DNA from 3 places in the Paenibacillus sp. FSL H8-0259 genome. Region 3 is predicted to be linked to each of the others. Evidence: a T-box and tRNA genes for the amino acid it is inferred to sense, from the RefSeq annotation. Region 3 holds a T-box; the other regions hold tRNA genes.
What was found. The T-box of region 3 lies ahead of lysS (lysine--tRNA ligase). A T-box ahead of a tRNA ligase gene usually reads a tRNA of that ligase, here a tRNA-Lys.
Positions count from the first base shown of each region.

Region 1: it has a tRNA-Lys gene. The T-box ahead of lysS (lysine--tRNA ligase) is inferred to sense a tRNA for this amino acid. The anticodon was not compared.
Region 2: it has a tRNA-Lys gene. The T-box ahead of lysS (lysine--tRNA ligase) is inferred to sense a tRNA for this amino acid. The anticodon was not compared.

Region 1 covers NZ_CP150147.1:1,046,755-1,051,392, forward strand. Annotated here, with positions in the region: rRNA gene NSU01_RS04470 (23S ribosomal RNA) at 1-752, shown strand, start outside; rRNA gene rrf (5S ribosomal RNA) at 829-945, shown strand; tRNA gene NSU01_RS04480 (tRNA-Ile) at 1,009-1,085, shown strand; tRNA gene NSU01_RS04485 (tRNA-Asn) at 1,089-1,164, shown strand; tRNA gene NSU01_RS04490 (tRNA-Ser) at 1,168-1,257, shown strand; tRNA gene NSU01_RS04495 (tRNA-Glu) at 1,424-1,498, shown strand; tRNA gene NSU01_RS04500 (tRNA-Val) at 1,615-1,690, shown strand; tRNA gene NSU01_RS04505 (tRNA-Met) at 1,724-1,800, shown strand; tRNA gene NSU01_RS04510 (tRNA-Asp) at 1,805-1,882, shown strand; tRNA gene NSU01_RS04515 (tRNA-Gln) at 2,088-2,162, shown strand; tRNA gene NSU01_RS04520 (tRNA-Lys) at 2,190-2,265, shown strand; tRNA gene NSU01_RS04525 (tRNA-Leu) at 2,282-2,365, shown strand; tRNA gene NSU01_RS04530 (tRNA-Gly) at 2,373-2,447, shown strand; tRNA gene NSU01_RS04535 (tRNA-Arg) at 2,458-2,534, shown strand; tRNA gene NSU01_RS04540 (tRNA-Pro) at 2,688-2,761, shown strand; tRNA gene NSU01_RS04545 (tRNA-Gly) at 2,774-2,844, shown strand; gene NSU01_RS04550 (WYL domain-containing protein) at 3,063-4,013, shown strand; gene katA (catalase KatA) at 4,107-4,638, opposite strand, start outside.
Region 2 covers NZ_CP150147.1:7,447,019-7,451,656, forward strand. Annotated here, with positions in the region: gene NSU01_RS31885 (helix-turn-helix transcriptional regulator) at 1-274, shown strand, start outside; gene NSU01_RS31890 (ImmA/IrrE family metallo-endopeptidase) at 317-730, shown strand; tRNA gene NSU01_RS31895 (tRNA-Pro) at 810-883, opposite strand; tRNA gene NSU01_RS31900 (tRNA-Gly) at 902-975, opposite strand; tRNA gene NSU01_RS31905 (tRNA-Pro) at 988-1,061, opposite strand; tRNA gene NSU01_RS31910 (tRNA-Arg) at 1,075-1,151, opposite strand; tRNA gene NSU01_RS31915 (tRNA-Gly) at 1,160-1,234, opposite strand; tRNA gene NSU01_RS31920 (tRNA-Leu) at 1,242-1,325, opposite strand; tRNA gene NSU01_RS31925 (tRNA-Lys) at 1,342-1,414, opposite strand; tRNA gene NSU01_RS31930 (tRNA-Gln) at 1,420-1,493, opposite strand; tRNA gene NSU01_RS31935 (tRNA-Val) at 1,547-1,622, opposite strand; tRNA gene NSU01_RS31940 (tRNA-Glu) at 1,655-1,729, opposite strand; tRNA gene NSU01_RS31945 (tRNA-Thr) at 1,742-1,817, opposite strand; tRNA gene NSU01_RS31950 (tRNA-Asn) at 1,819-1,894, opposite strand; rRNA gene rrf (5S ribosomal RNA) at 1,904-2,020, opposite strand; rRNA gene NSU01_RS31960 (23S ribosomal RNA) at 2,097-4,638, opposite strand, start outside.
Region 3 covers NZ_CP150147.1:3,912,980-3,917,617, reverse strand. Annotated here, with positions in the region: gene NSU01_RS16650 (NUDIX domain-containing protein) at 1-45, opposite strand, end outside; gene NSU01_RS16645 (hypothetical protein) at 237-416, opposite strand; gene NSU01_RS16640 (YebC/PmpR family DNA-binding transcriptional regulator) at 556-1,275, opposite strand; gene lysS (lysine--tRNA ligase) at 1,370-2,923, opposite strand; T-box leader at 3,034-3,299, opposite strand; gene NSU01_RS16630 (5-methyltetrahydropteroyltriglutamate--homocysteine S-methyltransferase) at 3,776-4,638, opposite strand, start outside.

The DNA of each region.
Region 1 (4,638 bases), 2.9 Mb from region 3:
GAGCGCAAGCTTCTGCGGAGGCGCCGTTGGGATACCACCCTGATCGTATCTAGGTTCTAACCTAGTGCCCTTACCGGGTACGGGGACCGTGTCAGGCGGGCAGTTTGACTGGGGCGGTCGCCTCCTAAAGAGTAACGGAGGCGTTCAAAGGTTCCCTCAGAATGGTTGGAAATCATTCGAAGAGTGCAAAGGCATAAGGGAGCTTGACTGCGAGACCAACAAGTCGAGCAGGGACGAAAGTCGGACTTAGTGATCCGGTGGTACCGCATGGAAGGGCCATCGCTCAACGGATAAAAGCTACCCTGGGGATAACAGGCTTATCTCCCCCAAGAGTCCACATCGACGGGGAGGTTTGGCACCTCGATGTCGGCTCATCGCATCCTGGGGCTGAAGTAGGTCCCAAGGGTTGGGCTGTTCGCCCATTAAAGCGGTACGCGAGCTGGGTTCAGAACGTCGTGAGACAGTTCGGTCCCTATCTGTCGTGGGCGCAGGAAATTTGAGAGGAGCTGTCCTTAGTACGAGAGGACCGGGATGGACGTACCGCTGGTGCATCAGTTGTTCCGCCAGGAGCATGGCTGAGTAGCTACGTACGGACGGGATAAGCGCTGAAAGCATCTAAGCGTGAAGCCCCCCTCAAGATGAGATTTCCCAATTAGTAAGACCCCTTGAAGACGACGAGGTAGATAGGTTGGAGGTGGAAGTGCAGCAATGCATGGAGCTGACCAATACTAATCGGTCGAGGGCTTATCCAAATTCTTAGAGCGCAGATTCGTTTCGGATTCAGTTTTCAGGAATCAATTCCTGAAGCATTTACGCTGTAAATGCCCGTTTGGTGGCGATAGCGGAGGGGTTCCACGCGTACCCATCCCGAACACGACCGTTAAGCCCTCCAGCGCCGATGGTACTTGGACCGAAGGGTCCTGGGAGAGTAGGACGCCGCCAAGCGGACAATCCACACACACTGTGGTATTTTTTTTGCCCTTATTAGTTGCATAGTGGTATGAGAACGGGCCTTTAGCTCAGCTGGTTAGAGCGCACCTCTGATAAGGGTGAGGTCAGTGGTTCGAGTCCACTAAGGCCCACCATATTCCCTGATAGCTCAGTTGGTAGAGCACTCGACTGTTAATCGAGTTGTCACAGGTTCGAGTCCTGTTCGGGGAGCCATCTGGAGAGGTGTCCGAGTTTGGCCGAAGGAGCACGATTGGAAATCGTGTAGGCGCCACAAGCGTCTCGAGGGTTCGAATCCCTCTCTCTCCGTAGCATTACCTTCTCTGTAAAGGGATGAGAACCCTCAGTGGTTCGTTGGAGCATTGGCTTCGTTAGCACAGCTTCGCAATCTCGTAACGAAGTGAAGAGTATCCCTCTCTCTCCGTAGCTTTACCTTCCCTGTATAGGGATGAGAAGTAGAATTATTTAACAGCATGGCTCGTTGGTCAAGGGGTTAAGACACCTCCCTTTCACGGAGGTAACATGGGTTCGAATCCCATACGAGTCACCAATTTCTTCTTGGATTTATGGGATGAGAATTCCCTGGGTTCGTTGAAGCATAGGCTTCGTGAGGAATACTTCGCAATCTCGTAACGGAGTGGAGAGTATCCCATACGAGTCATATATGGAGGCTTAGCTCAGCTGGGAGAGCATCTGCCTTACAAGCAGAGGGTCGGGGGTTCGAACCCCTCAGCCTCCACCATCTATCTTTAACAGAATAGATCTTTAACATTGACGCGGGGTGGAGCAGCCCGGTAGCTCGTCGGGCTCATAACCCGAAGGCCGCAGGTTCAAATCCTGCCCCCGCAACCAATTTGGAACCGTGGTGTAGTTGGCCTAACATGCCTGCCTGTCACGCAGGAGATCGCGGGTTCGAATCCCGTCGGTTCCGCCATCTTTATTGCTTCAGGGATGAGAATTCCCAGGGTCCGCCCAAGCATAGGCATCGTAAGGAATACTTCGCAATCTCGTAACGGAGTGAAGAGTATCCCGCCTTGTTCCGCCATTTTTATTGTATGAAGGTATCAGGGATTGAGCATCCTATATCTCGAAGTATAGAGTATCCACCCGATTCCGTAGTGTTTGCTAATTATTAATATTGGGGATTAGCCAAGCGGTAAGGCAACGGACTTTGACTCCGTCATTCATAGGTTCGATTCCTATATCCCCAGCCATTTCATTTATGATTGCTTCTCTTATGAGAGCCATTAGCTCAGTTGGTAGAGCACCTGACTTTTAATCAGGGTGTCGAAGGTTCGAGTCCTTCATGGCTCACCATTTTCTTATAAAGTGTGCGCGTGTGGCGGAATGGCAGACGCACCAGACTTAGGATCTGGCGTTTCACGACGTGGGGGTTCAAGTCCCTTCACGCGCACCATGTTTTTGCGGACGTGGCTCAGCGGTAGAGCATCGCCTTGCCAAGGCGAGGGTCGCGGGTTCGATTCCCGTCGTCCGCTCCATATAGATTTTGCGCCCTTAGCTCAGCTGGATAGAGCGTTTGACTACGAATCAAAAGGCCGGGAGTTCGAATCTCTCAGGGCGCGCCATTTATAACTTCATTGAATCATCAAAGTGTCCTCAGGATTCGAACGAGTTCGTTGGAGCATCAGCTTCAATAGCACAACTTCGCAATCGGATGCGAAGCATCCGTATCTCTCAGGGCGCGCCATTATTACTTTGCAGTATAGCTTTTATATTAACGGGATGTAGCTCAGCTTGGTAGAGCACCTGGTTTGGGACCAGGGGGTCGCATGTTCAAATCGTGTCATCCCGATATTTCACCTTTGCGGGTGTAGTTCAATGGTAGAACTTCAGCCTTCCAAGCTGATAGCGTGGGTTCGATTCCCATCACCCGCTTAAATAATAGTTACAGCAACCCTTGATATTCAAGGGTTTTTTTGTTTTTTTAGCATGGGGCGGAAGTATTGCTTACTAAAAATACATAGTATATGCTGGTGGCCGCTCTATGCGCTGGTAATGCTATATTATGCAGACAGCCATGTTTATATAGACCTGTTATATTAGAACTATGGAAGAACAGGCACTATTTACTTGGAAGTTGAGGAGCATTTATTATGACAGACAAAGTAATACGGATCTTCAAGATCATTAACGCCATCCAGTCGAATCCCGGGATTACGGCTGCGGATCTGGCATTCCGGTGCGAGGTGAATATTAGAACGATTTACAGGGACTTGGATGTAATCAGTCATTTTGCACCGGTGATGAATGAGGGGAGAGGAACGGGTTATAAGTTTATGGGGAAATTCTTCTTATACCCGCTGGATTTCTCCGAGCAGGAGGCAATGGCCTTCTCTCTGCTGCCCTCCGTGCTGGCACCCGGCAAAATCCCCCCAGGTTTTCTGTCTGCCTTTGACAAAGTCATGGGCACACATCTGAAGGAGAAATCCAAACAGAATGGAATGCTTGAGAATATTTCAGATATTATCCAAATGGGCAAGCCTGCTTACCGCAAGGAGAGCCGGAATTTCCTGCAGCCGCTGATCGGGGCGATTATGGAGCAAAGGCGGATTCGTACGGTATATCACTCGCAATTGCGTAATGAGACAACGCAGCGGGAGATTGATCCTTATTATTTGATTCCGCGTGACCAGAGATTCTATCTGATTGGCTATTGCCACCTGAAGAGGGCGATCCGGACATTTCGCATCAGCCGTTTTCAGCAGGTAGAGGTGACGGATACCCCCTTCGACAAAGGGGATTTCAATATTAAACAGTATCTGAAAAATACCTGGTCGATCGACCGGGGCAACAAGAATACCACCTTCAAAGTGCGGTTTCATCCGGAGGTAGCGCGTTACATCAAAGAAGAGGAATTGTTCGTGCACCCGCGAATGACCGATGAGGAAGACGGAAGTCTGCTGTTTGAAGTCACCGTCAATAACGACAAGGAATTTATTAAGTGGATTCTGCAATATGGCCCTAACGCCGAGATTCTTGAGCCGGTATCCGCGAGACAGGGACTGAAGCAGCAGCTGGAGCAGTGGATGAATGTGTATCATTAGGCAATATACATAGAAAATGCAAATACGATAATCCCAAGAAACCCCTGACTGATGAAGTCAGGGGTTTCTTGGCGCTGAAGGGTGCAAGTGGAGTTACTCCGGTACCACCAGTCCCAGTCCGTCCGCGATACGCCGTCCAAATTCCGGATCGGCTTTGTAGAAATGGCCAATCTGGCGAAGCTTGATCTCATCCGACTCGACTGGAGTCATCGCGCCTACAATATTGCGTACGAGCCGGGCACGCTCCTCTTCATTCAGCAGACGATAGAGATCACCCGGCTGGGTGTAATGATCGTTGTGATCATAAGGGAGACTGTCTGCTTGACCGGAGACTGCAAAAGCGGCCGGTCTATCCTGCGGCGACTCGGTTGCCCCGCCGAAGCTGTTAGGCTCGTAATACACGGAGCCTCCGCCGTTATTGGTATGATTCAGCGCGCCATCCCGCTGATTATTGTTCACCTCGGCGATGGGCCGGTTAACCGGCAGGTGGTTGTGATTCGCTCCTACCCGGTAACGGTGGGCGTCTCCGTAGGCGAAGAGGCGGCCCTGGAGCATTTTATCAGGAGAGGCTTCTATCCCTGGCACAAATGATCCCGGGGAGAAGGTAGCCTGCTCCACTTCGGCG
Region 2 (4,638 bases), 3.5 Mb from region 3:
CGATGTCTCTTATGAGGAGCTTATGGGCCATGCCGGTCATTTAACCGAATCACAGAGCAGTACTGGAGGGTCAATGCCTGCATGGGCTACGAGTAAGGATAAGCGTGATTTCCGCCAAATGCTTGAGGATGATGGCGAGCTGATGTTTGACGGGATCCCACTGAACAAGGAAGATAAGCAGCGGATCAAGGATGTGTTGACAGGTCTATTCTGGGAGGCCAAGCATATGAACAAAAGAACCAAGCCCAAGCACGATTCAGATACAAAGGAATAGCCAGGCAATCATACAACTATTAACATGCTGCGGGTGAAGAATATGGATGAGCTAATCAAGCGTCTGGTCAAAAAATATAAAACCAACAACCCCTTCGAGCTGGCTGGGGCCCTCGGCATTCACATCAGATTCATCAATCTGGGCGAAGGCACCAAGGGCTTGTATTACCGTAAGTTAAGAAGAAGGTTTATCGTCATTCATAATGAGCTGCCTCTGGAGTGGCAGCGGTTTGTATGTGCGCATGAATTGGCTCATGACCGTCTGCATAAAGGGGTCAACCGTTTTTTCCTGGAGGAAAACTCTTTTTTCTCACCGGGGAAGCTGGAGCGTCAGGCTAATATATTCGCAGTGAAGCTGCTATCCGCTGGAACTTCTATCGAGCAGGATGAATCTTTACAGAGCTATTATGCAAGGATCGGCATCCCGGCAGAGGTTGTCTTTTTTTTAGACGATTAAAGGAACATATGTTCCTTTAATAACGCAACAAAAAACTCTTACCGAAGTAAGAGTTCATTGCCAGCTATTAGCTGTGTTATCGGGATGACACGATTTGAACATGCGACCCCCTGGTCCCAAACCAGGTGCTCTACCAAGCTGAGCTACATCCCGAAACTATGAAATTTAATATGGAGCGGGTGATGGGAATCGAACCCACGCTATCAGCTTGGAAGGCTGAAGTTCTACCATTGAACTACACCCGCAAAGGTGAAATATCGGGATGACACGATTTGAACATGCGACCCCCTGGTCCCAAACCAGGTGCTCTACCAAGCTGAGCTACATCCCGATGAAGTTATAAATGGCGCGCCCTGAGAGATTCGAACTCCCGACCTTTTGATTCGTAGTCAAACGCTCTATCCAGCTGAGCTAAGGGCGCAAAAATTATGGAGCGGACGACGGGAATCGAACCCGCGACCCTCGCCTTGGCAAGGCGATGCTCTACCGCTGAGCCACGTCCGCAAACAAGTGGTGCGCGTGAAGGGACTTGAACCCCCACGTCTTACGACGCCAGATCCTAAGTCTGGTGCGTCTGCCATTCCGCCACACGCGCATAAAACTAATAAAAGTGAGCCATGAAGGACTCGAACCTTCGACACCCTGATTAAAAGTCAGGTGCTCTACCAACTGAGCTAATGGCTCGCAATTGGCAGGGGATATAGGATTCGAACCTATGATGACGGAGTCAGAGTCCGTTGCCTTACCGCTTGGCGAATCCCCTACAATAGATACCTATATAATGCCCACAATCTCCCACAAAAATCAAGAAAATTATGGTGGAGGCTGAGGGGTTCGAACCCCCGACCCTCTGCTTGTAAGGCAGATGCTCTCCCAGCTGAGCTAAGCCTCCATATGTATGGTGACCCAAAGGGGTATAAAAATTGGTGACCCGTATGGGATTCGAACCCATGTTACCTCCGTGAAAGGGAGGTGTCTTAACCCCTTGACCAACGGGCCTTAGTAAATCTGTGGAGCTCTCAACCGGATTCGAACCGGTGACCTCTTCCTTACCATGGAAGCACTCTACCTGCTGAGCTATGAGAGCATGGCTCCCCGAACAGGACTCGAACCTGTGACAACTCGATTAACAGTCGAGTGCTCTACCAACTGAGCTATCAGGGAATATTGTCCGCTTGGCAGCGTCCTACTCTTCCAGGACCCTTCGGTCCAAGTACCATCGGCGCTGGAGGGCTTAACGGTCGTGTTCGGGATGGGTACGCGTGGAACCCCTCCGCTATCGCCACCAAACGGGCATTTACAGCGTAAATGCTTCAGGAATTGATTCCTGAAAACTGAATCCGAAACGAATCTGCGCTCTAAGAATTTGGATAAGCCCTCGACCGATTAGTATTGGTCAGCTCCATGCATTGCTGCACTTCCACCTCCAACCTATCTACCTCGTCGTCTTCAAGGGGTCTTACTAATTGGGAAATCTCATCTTGAGGGGGGCTTCACGCTTAGATGCTTTCAGCGCTTATCCCGTCCGTACGTAGCTACTCAGCCATGCTCCTGGCGGAACAACTGATGCACCAGCGGTACGTCCATCCCGGTCCTCTCGTACTAAGGACAGCTCCTCTCAAATTTCCTGCGCCCACGACAGATAGGGACCGAACTGTCTCACGACGTTCTGAACCCAGCTCGCGTACCGCTTTAATGGGCGAACAGCCCAACCCTTGGGACCTACTTCAGCCCCAGGATGCGATGAGCCGACATCGAGGTGCCAAACCTCCCCGTCGATGTGGACTCTTGGGGGAGATAAGCCTGTTATCCCCAGGGTAGCTTTTATCCGTTGAGCGATGGCCCTTCCATGCGGTACCACCGGATCACTAAGTCCGACTTTCGTCCCTGCTCGACTTGTTGGTCTCGCAGTCAAGCTCCCTTATGCCTTTGCACTCTTCGAATGATTTCCAACCATTCTGAGGGAACCTTTGAACGCCTCCGTTACTCTTTAGGAGGCGACCGCCCCAGTCAAACTGCCCGCCTGACACGGTCCCCGTACCCGATTAGGGCACTAGGTTAGAACCTAGATACGATCAGGGTGGTATCCCAACGGCGCCTCCGCAGAAGCTTGCGCTCCTGCCTCAACGGCTCCCACCTATCCTGTACAGATCGTACCCAAATTCAATATCAAGCTGCAGTAAAGCTCCATGGGGTCTTTCCGTCTTGTCGCGGGTAACCTGCATCTTCACAGGTATTAAAATTTCACCGGATCTCTCGTTGAGACAGCGCCCAAGTCGTTACGCCATTCGTGCGGGTCAGAATTTACCTGACAAGGAATTTCGCTACCTTAGGACCGTTATAGTTACGGCCGCCGTTTACTGGGGCTTCGGTTCACAGCTTCGGATTGCTCCTAACCACTCCCCTTAACCTTCCAGCACCGGGCAGGCGTCAGCCCGTATACTTCGCCTTGCGGCTTCGCACAGACCTGTGTTTTTGCTAAACAGTCGCTTGGGCCTTTTCACTGCGGCCCCCTCGGGCTATTCACCCTACCGAGGCACCTCTTCTCCCGAAGTTACGAGGTCATTTTGCCGAGTTCCTTAACGAGAGTTCTTCCGCGCGCCTTAGAATTCTCTTCTCGCCTACCTGTGTCGGTTTGCGGTACGGGCACCTTCTCCTGGCTAGAGGCTTTTCTTGGCAGTGTGAGATCATGACCTTCGCTACTACAATTTTCGCTCCCCATCACAGCCCAGCCTTAGTGATGTGCGGATTTGCCTACACATCAGCCTCACTGCTTAGACGGACATATCCATCAGTCCGCGTCACTACCCTCCTGCGTCACCCCATCGCTCATAGCGGATTACGGTGGTACAGTAATTTCAAACTGTTGTCCTTCGACTACGCCTTTCGGCCTCGCCTTAGGTCCCGACTTACCCTGAGCGGACGAGCCTTCCTCAGGAAACCTTGGGCTTTCGGCGGATCAGATTCTCACTGATCTTTTCGTTACTCATACCGGCATTCTCACTTGTATGCTGTCCAGCGCTCCTTACGGTACACCTTCAACCTACATACAACGCTCCCCTACCCCAGATGCAAAGCATCTAGCCATAGCTTCGGTGGTGTGTTTAGCCCCGTTACATTTTCGGCGCAGAGTCACTCGACCAGTGAGCTATTACGCACTCTTTCAATGGTGGCTGCTTCTAAGCCAACATCCTGGTTGTCTGTGCAACTCCACATCCTTTCCCACTTAACACACACTTGGGGACCTTAGCTGATGGTCTGGGCTGTTTCCCTTTTGACAATGGATCTTAGCACTCACTGTCTGACTCCCGGCAAGAAGTTAATGGCATTCGGAGTTTGACTGAGCTTGGTAACCCTTGCGGGCCCCGCACCCAATCAGTGCTCTACCTCCACCACTCCATTCACCGAGGCTAGCCCTAAAGCTATTTCGGGGAGAACCAGCTATCTCCGAGTTCGATTGGAATTTCTCCGCTACCCCCACCTCATCCCCGCATTTTTCAACATGCGTGGGTTCGGGCCTCCAGTGCGTGTTACCGCACCTTCACCCTGGACAGGGGTAGATCACACGGTTTCGGGTCTACGTCCACATACTCAATCGCCCTATTCAGACTCGCTTTCGCTGCGGCTCCGGCTTCTCACCTTAACCTTGCATGTTAAACGTAACTCGCCGGTTCATTCTACAAAAGGCACGCCATCACCCATAGATCGGGCTCTGACTTTTTGTAAGCACACGGTTTCAGGTTCTATTTCACTCCCCTTCCGGGGTGCTTTTCACCTTTCCCTCACGGTACTGTTTCACTATCGGTCGCCAGGTAGTATTTAGCCTTAGCAGATGGTCCTGCTGGATTCATACGGGGTTTCACGTGCCCCGCACTACTCGGGATCCGTCTCGGAGAGAACACAGTTTA
Region 3 (4,638 bases):
GATCAGAAATACATGGACTACACTCAACAACCGGAAAGGTTCCATTTATTAATTCCTCCTGTTTGATCAGCCAACCAATTAAAGAGAACGCTAGTTTGCATATTTACAATCGACTATAGCATACCAGGGTGAGCTTTGTCAGACGGGAATGGTACTGTCTACTTCATCGAAAGCCAAAAAAGCGGTGAGGTTACCCTCACCGCCCGCTTGGTCCCTGCTACATTTACAGGAACAAATCATTTATACGTATTTTGCTCATTTTTCTTATAGGTCGTTTTGTCATCCCTCAGGGATTCCTTGCGGATGTCACTCTTCTTCTGCTCCATCTGCTGCGCTTCCTGACTGGTGACCGGGTCCTGATCAAGCTCCTTGACGGTATTAACCAGGTTCTTATCCGGTGCTGTATATTCTTCCACTGTATTGCCTCCTCTACGTAGTGTGCTGCTCGGTTCGGTTTATTTTGGCAAAGATCGGTATAGAATATACACAGCATGGCAGAAGTAAAAAAGCGGACAAGCCCGAAATAGGCTTGTCCGCTTAGCAAAGCAGCTTATTCTATTCTTCCGAATCCACGTTGTGGTAGACCTGCTGCACATCGTCCAGTTCTTCGAGAGCGTCAATCAGCTTCTCGAACTGCGCCTGTGCATCTTCAGGCAGGGCCACATAATTCTGTGGAAGCAGAGTCAGCTCGGCTACGGTGAATTCCGTAATGCCTGCGCCGCGGAAAGCTTCCTGTACAGCGTGGAACTGGTCGGGTTCGGCATATACGATCACTGCTTCATCCTCTTCCAGCACATCACGGACATCCAGGTCTGCTTCAATCAGCAGCTCCATCACTTCATCCGCAGTTTTGCCTTCTACACCGATTACCGCTGTCGGATCGAACATATACGTTACCGAGCCGCTGACACCCATATTGCCGCCGTTCTTGCTGAAGGTGGAGCGTACCAGCGGAGCTGTACGGTTAACGTTATTCGTCAGCGCATCGACCACGATCATCGAACCGCTTGGCCCGAAGCCTTCATAACGAAGCTCCACGTAATTTTCGTCGCCGCTGCCTTTTGCCTTTTCAAGTGCGCGGTCGATAATCGCCTTCGGCACATTGTAAGTTTTGGCCCGTTCCAGAACCACCTTCAGTGCACGGTTGGATTCGGGATCAGGTTCACCCTTCTTAGCGACAACATAGATTTCTACTCCGAACTTAGCGTAGACCTTACTTGTATTGGCATCCTTGGATGCTTTCTTTTCCTTAATATTATTCCACTTACGACCCATATCGTTACCGCTCACTTTCCAACATTTGATTAAAAACAGTCCTGTACATTATACCTCTGTTCGATATATCCCGTAAAGGGCCGTCCGGCTCCATTCATAAATCCAGTAAAGACAGCATCCGCTCCGTCCCCGCAGCCTGAATAAGCATCGGCAGACGCGGGCCTTCATCCGCACTCAGAACCAGCTGATAGATAATGGTGAACAGCCTTTTTTGCTGAGTCCGCATTGTTTTTTTGTCCTCATGATGACAGATGGCGTAGATTTGGGTCATTCTCTGCGTTTCATCCAGCTCACAGTTTCTTAGCAGACTGCAAAGGGTGCGCAGCCATTTCAGCTCTGCCGCGTCCAGTGTATGATAATAGGCTAAGTCCGGCGAAGAATTGACCGTAATCAGCTTGTGCGGCATCCAGTTTCTGATCCAGTGCTCCGCCCGGTCCGCCGTCAGCAGCAGCTGATGCTCATCTGCCTTCTCCCCATTCTTGGTGAGAATATCCCGGAGCAGTTCCCGGTCGAAGTTGATTAATGGCAGCAGACTGGACACCTGACTGAAGCTCGGGGACGTTCCGGTAGAGCCGCTAAGCAACGATAACTCCAGCGCATCCGCAAGATCACCCGTTAATGTTCCGGCATGAACTCCAGCAGCATATCGCTCGAACTCCGCATAATTGCGCAGCACATCCTCATCCAATCCAATATGAAAAGCCGCATTCGGCTGGTATTTGGCGAACAGGAACAGGATATTCTCCGGGGCATATATGTTCAGCAGATCATCGGGTGTGTAATTATGCCCGGAAGAGCTGGACATTTTGGAGTAACTGCCTTTAATGCTGATAAATTCATAGGGCTCATACATAGGCGGCGGGTTGCCGAAGATCCGCTCCGAGATTACTGCGGCCACATTATAGCTTCCGGTTTCAGACGAGTGATCACGTCCGCCGGGCTCAAACACCACCTGCTCCATGTTCCAGCGCATCGGCCAGTCGATTTTCCAGTGCAGCTTCAGGTTGTCAGCCTCAGGAACACATATGGTATCGGCATGACCGCACTTACAGCTGTACACCACGGTCTCTGCGCTGTCGTCGAAGCTGTGAATCGTTGTCGCATCTTTTCCACACCGTCCGCAGTATACATTCACCGGATAAAAAGCTGCCCGGTCTTCCGCAGAGCTCTCGCCAGTTTTGAACGACATCAGAATATCGTAGATCTCTTCCCGGTGGCGCAGGGCATGCAGGATTGCCGGATTATAGCGGTGTGACTGGTATTCCCGGCTCTGATAGATGAATTCAGGCTCGATCTCAAATGCCTGCAGCGCCTGCTCAAACTCCGCCTCGAAATGTGCCGCGTACGAAGTATGGCAGCCATGCGGACAGGGAACCTGCGAATATGGCAGCCCTATATATTGTCCGAATGCAGGGTCCACAAGCTTCGGCACCTTCCGGAACCGGTCAAAGTCATCCCACGAGAAAATGAACCGTACCTCCTTCCCCGCCCGCCGCAGCGCTTTAGCTACAAACGAAGTGGTCACAATCTCGCGGAAATTTCCGATATGGACCGATCCGGACGGACTGATCCCCGATGCACATACAAAAGTCTGCCGCTCCGGATGGTTTTCTATTAACTGGCTTGCAATTTTTTCTGCCCAATGCATTGGCAAATCACCTCTACTGTTAGTATGGAGTTCATGTGGAGCCTGTTTGACTTGGCACGACGCCCGGCCGCCCGGGAACGCAAAAAAGCTCCCGCCCTCAAGATTGTTATCTTGAGGACGAGAGCTTGAATAAGCTTCGTGGTACCACCTCTGTTCGCGGACATGTTGCCAGGCCCGCCTCTTCGGGTACGGCCATTACGCTTATACCCTATCTCTGTAACGGGAGATCCCGGCATAGCATCCTTGGGCGCCATGCCCAATTCCGTATGCAGCTCAGAGACTTTTTTCAGATCAGACGCTTTGCTGCCCCCTTTCACCACTCTGGAGCTCTCTGTGAACGCTGCCGCCTGCCTACTCTTCTCTTCATCGCTTGTGTGTATGTAAGTAATTATTTGCAAGTGTACTGCGGGAGCTGGGTTCTGTCAATAACAAAGCATTAACCGGGAACAGTCCCCCCCTTGGGAGATGCCGGTGTGGAAGCTGTAAGGGTACCGCCTCGCACGATAAGCAAGTGGAAAAACGTATCTTAATTTCCCCATTTCTGAAGGAATAGTGAAAGCAAGTGGATAAATGACATCTAATACTATTGGTTTTTGCTGCTCTGGGTGAAAGATGATCATTTAAGTGTTGTTTTTCCAACTGCTACCTTGACAGGGACCATTTGTTCATCAGCAAGTGGATTAAATCCAACTAATTCCGGGTCCTCATCCCGGCGCGTGGTGCTTGGCCCAAGGTGGTGGTCAACCCCCCATCCCATCAGGTCCTGGCGAAGCATATATCTTATATCTCCCCTCAAAAAAGAGAGCAGGTCACCCCTTCGTACAACCCCGCTCTCTATGCAGCATATACCTTCTACACCCAAACCTCATCCGCCGTCTCAATCACCAGCCGCAGCTTGTCCCACTGTTCTTCTTCGGTCAGGATATTCCCTTCCTCGGAGGAGGCGAAGCCGCATTGGGTGCTGAGACAAAGCTGATTAATATCCACATATTCTGCCGCTTCGGCTATCCGGGCTTTGAGCTGCTCTTTGTTCTCCAGGCCGCCATGCTTCGTGGTCACCAGCCCCAGCACAACAAATTGGTTACGAATAAAGCGCAGCGGTTCGAAGTCACCGGAACGTTCATTGTCATACTCCAGGAAGAACGCGTCCACTTCGGCGCCAGCGAACAGCTCTTCGGCAACCGGCCCGTACCCCCCGGCAGCAAACCAGGTCGAGCGGAGATTACCTCTGCACACATGCAGCGCAATCGTCATATCCGCAGGGCGGGCAGCGATGCTCTCATTAATCAGCCGGACATAGTCCTTCGCCAGCTGGTCGGGATCGACGCCTCTGCTGCGCAGATGCGCCCGGTGTTTGCCGCTGCAAAGTGTGCCCCACGTAGTATCATCCAGCTGCAGATACCGGCAGCCGGCATCGTAGAAGGCCTGTATCGCATCCCGGTACACCCGGATGATATCTCCATACAGCGTTGCGGCATCCGAGTAGACCTCGTTTCCGTTATAATCCTGCACGAAATGAAACAGCGCCGGTGAGGGAATCGTCATTTTGGCAAGCGTGTCTCCGGCCATCTGCTGCAGACTGCTGAAATCTGCCACCATAGGATGGTCGCCGAATGCGATTTTACCGGTAATCTTGAAGCTCTCTGCCCGGTTCACCGGTTCCTTGGAGCTGCCGGCCGGCCCGAGTGTGATCTTCTGCGTCCCCTGTACCCCGA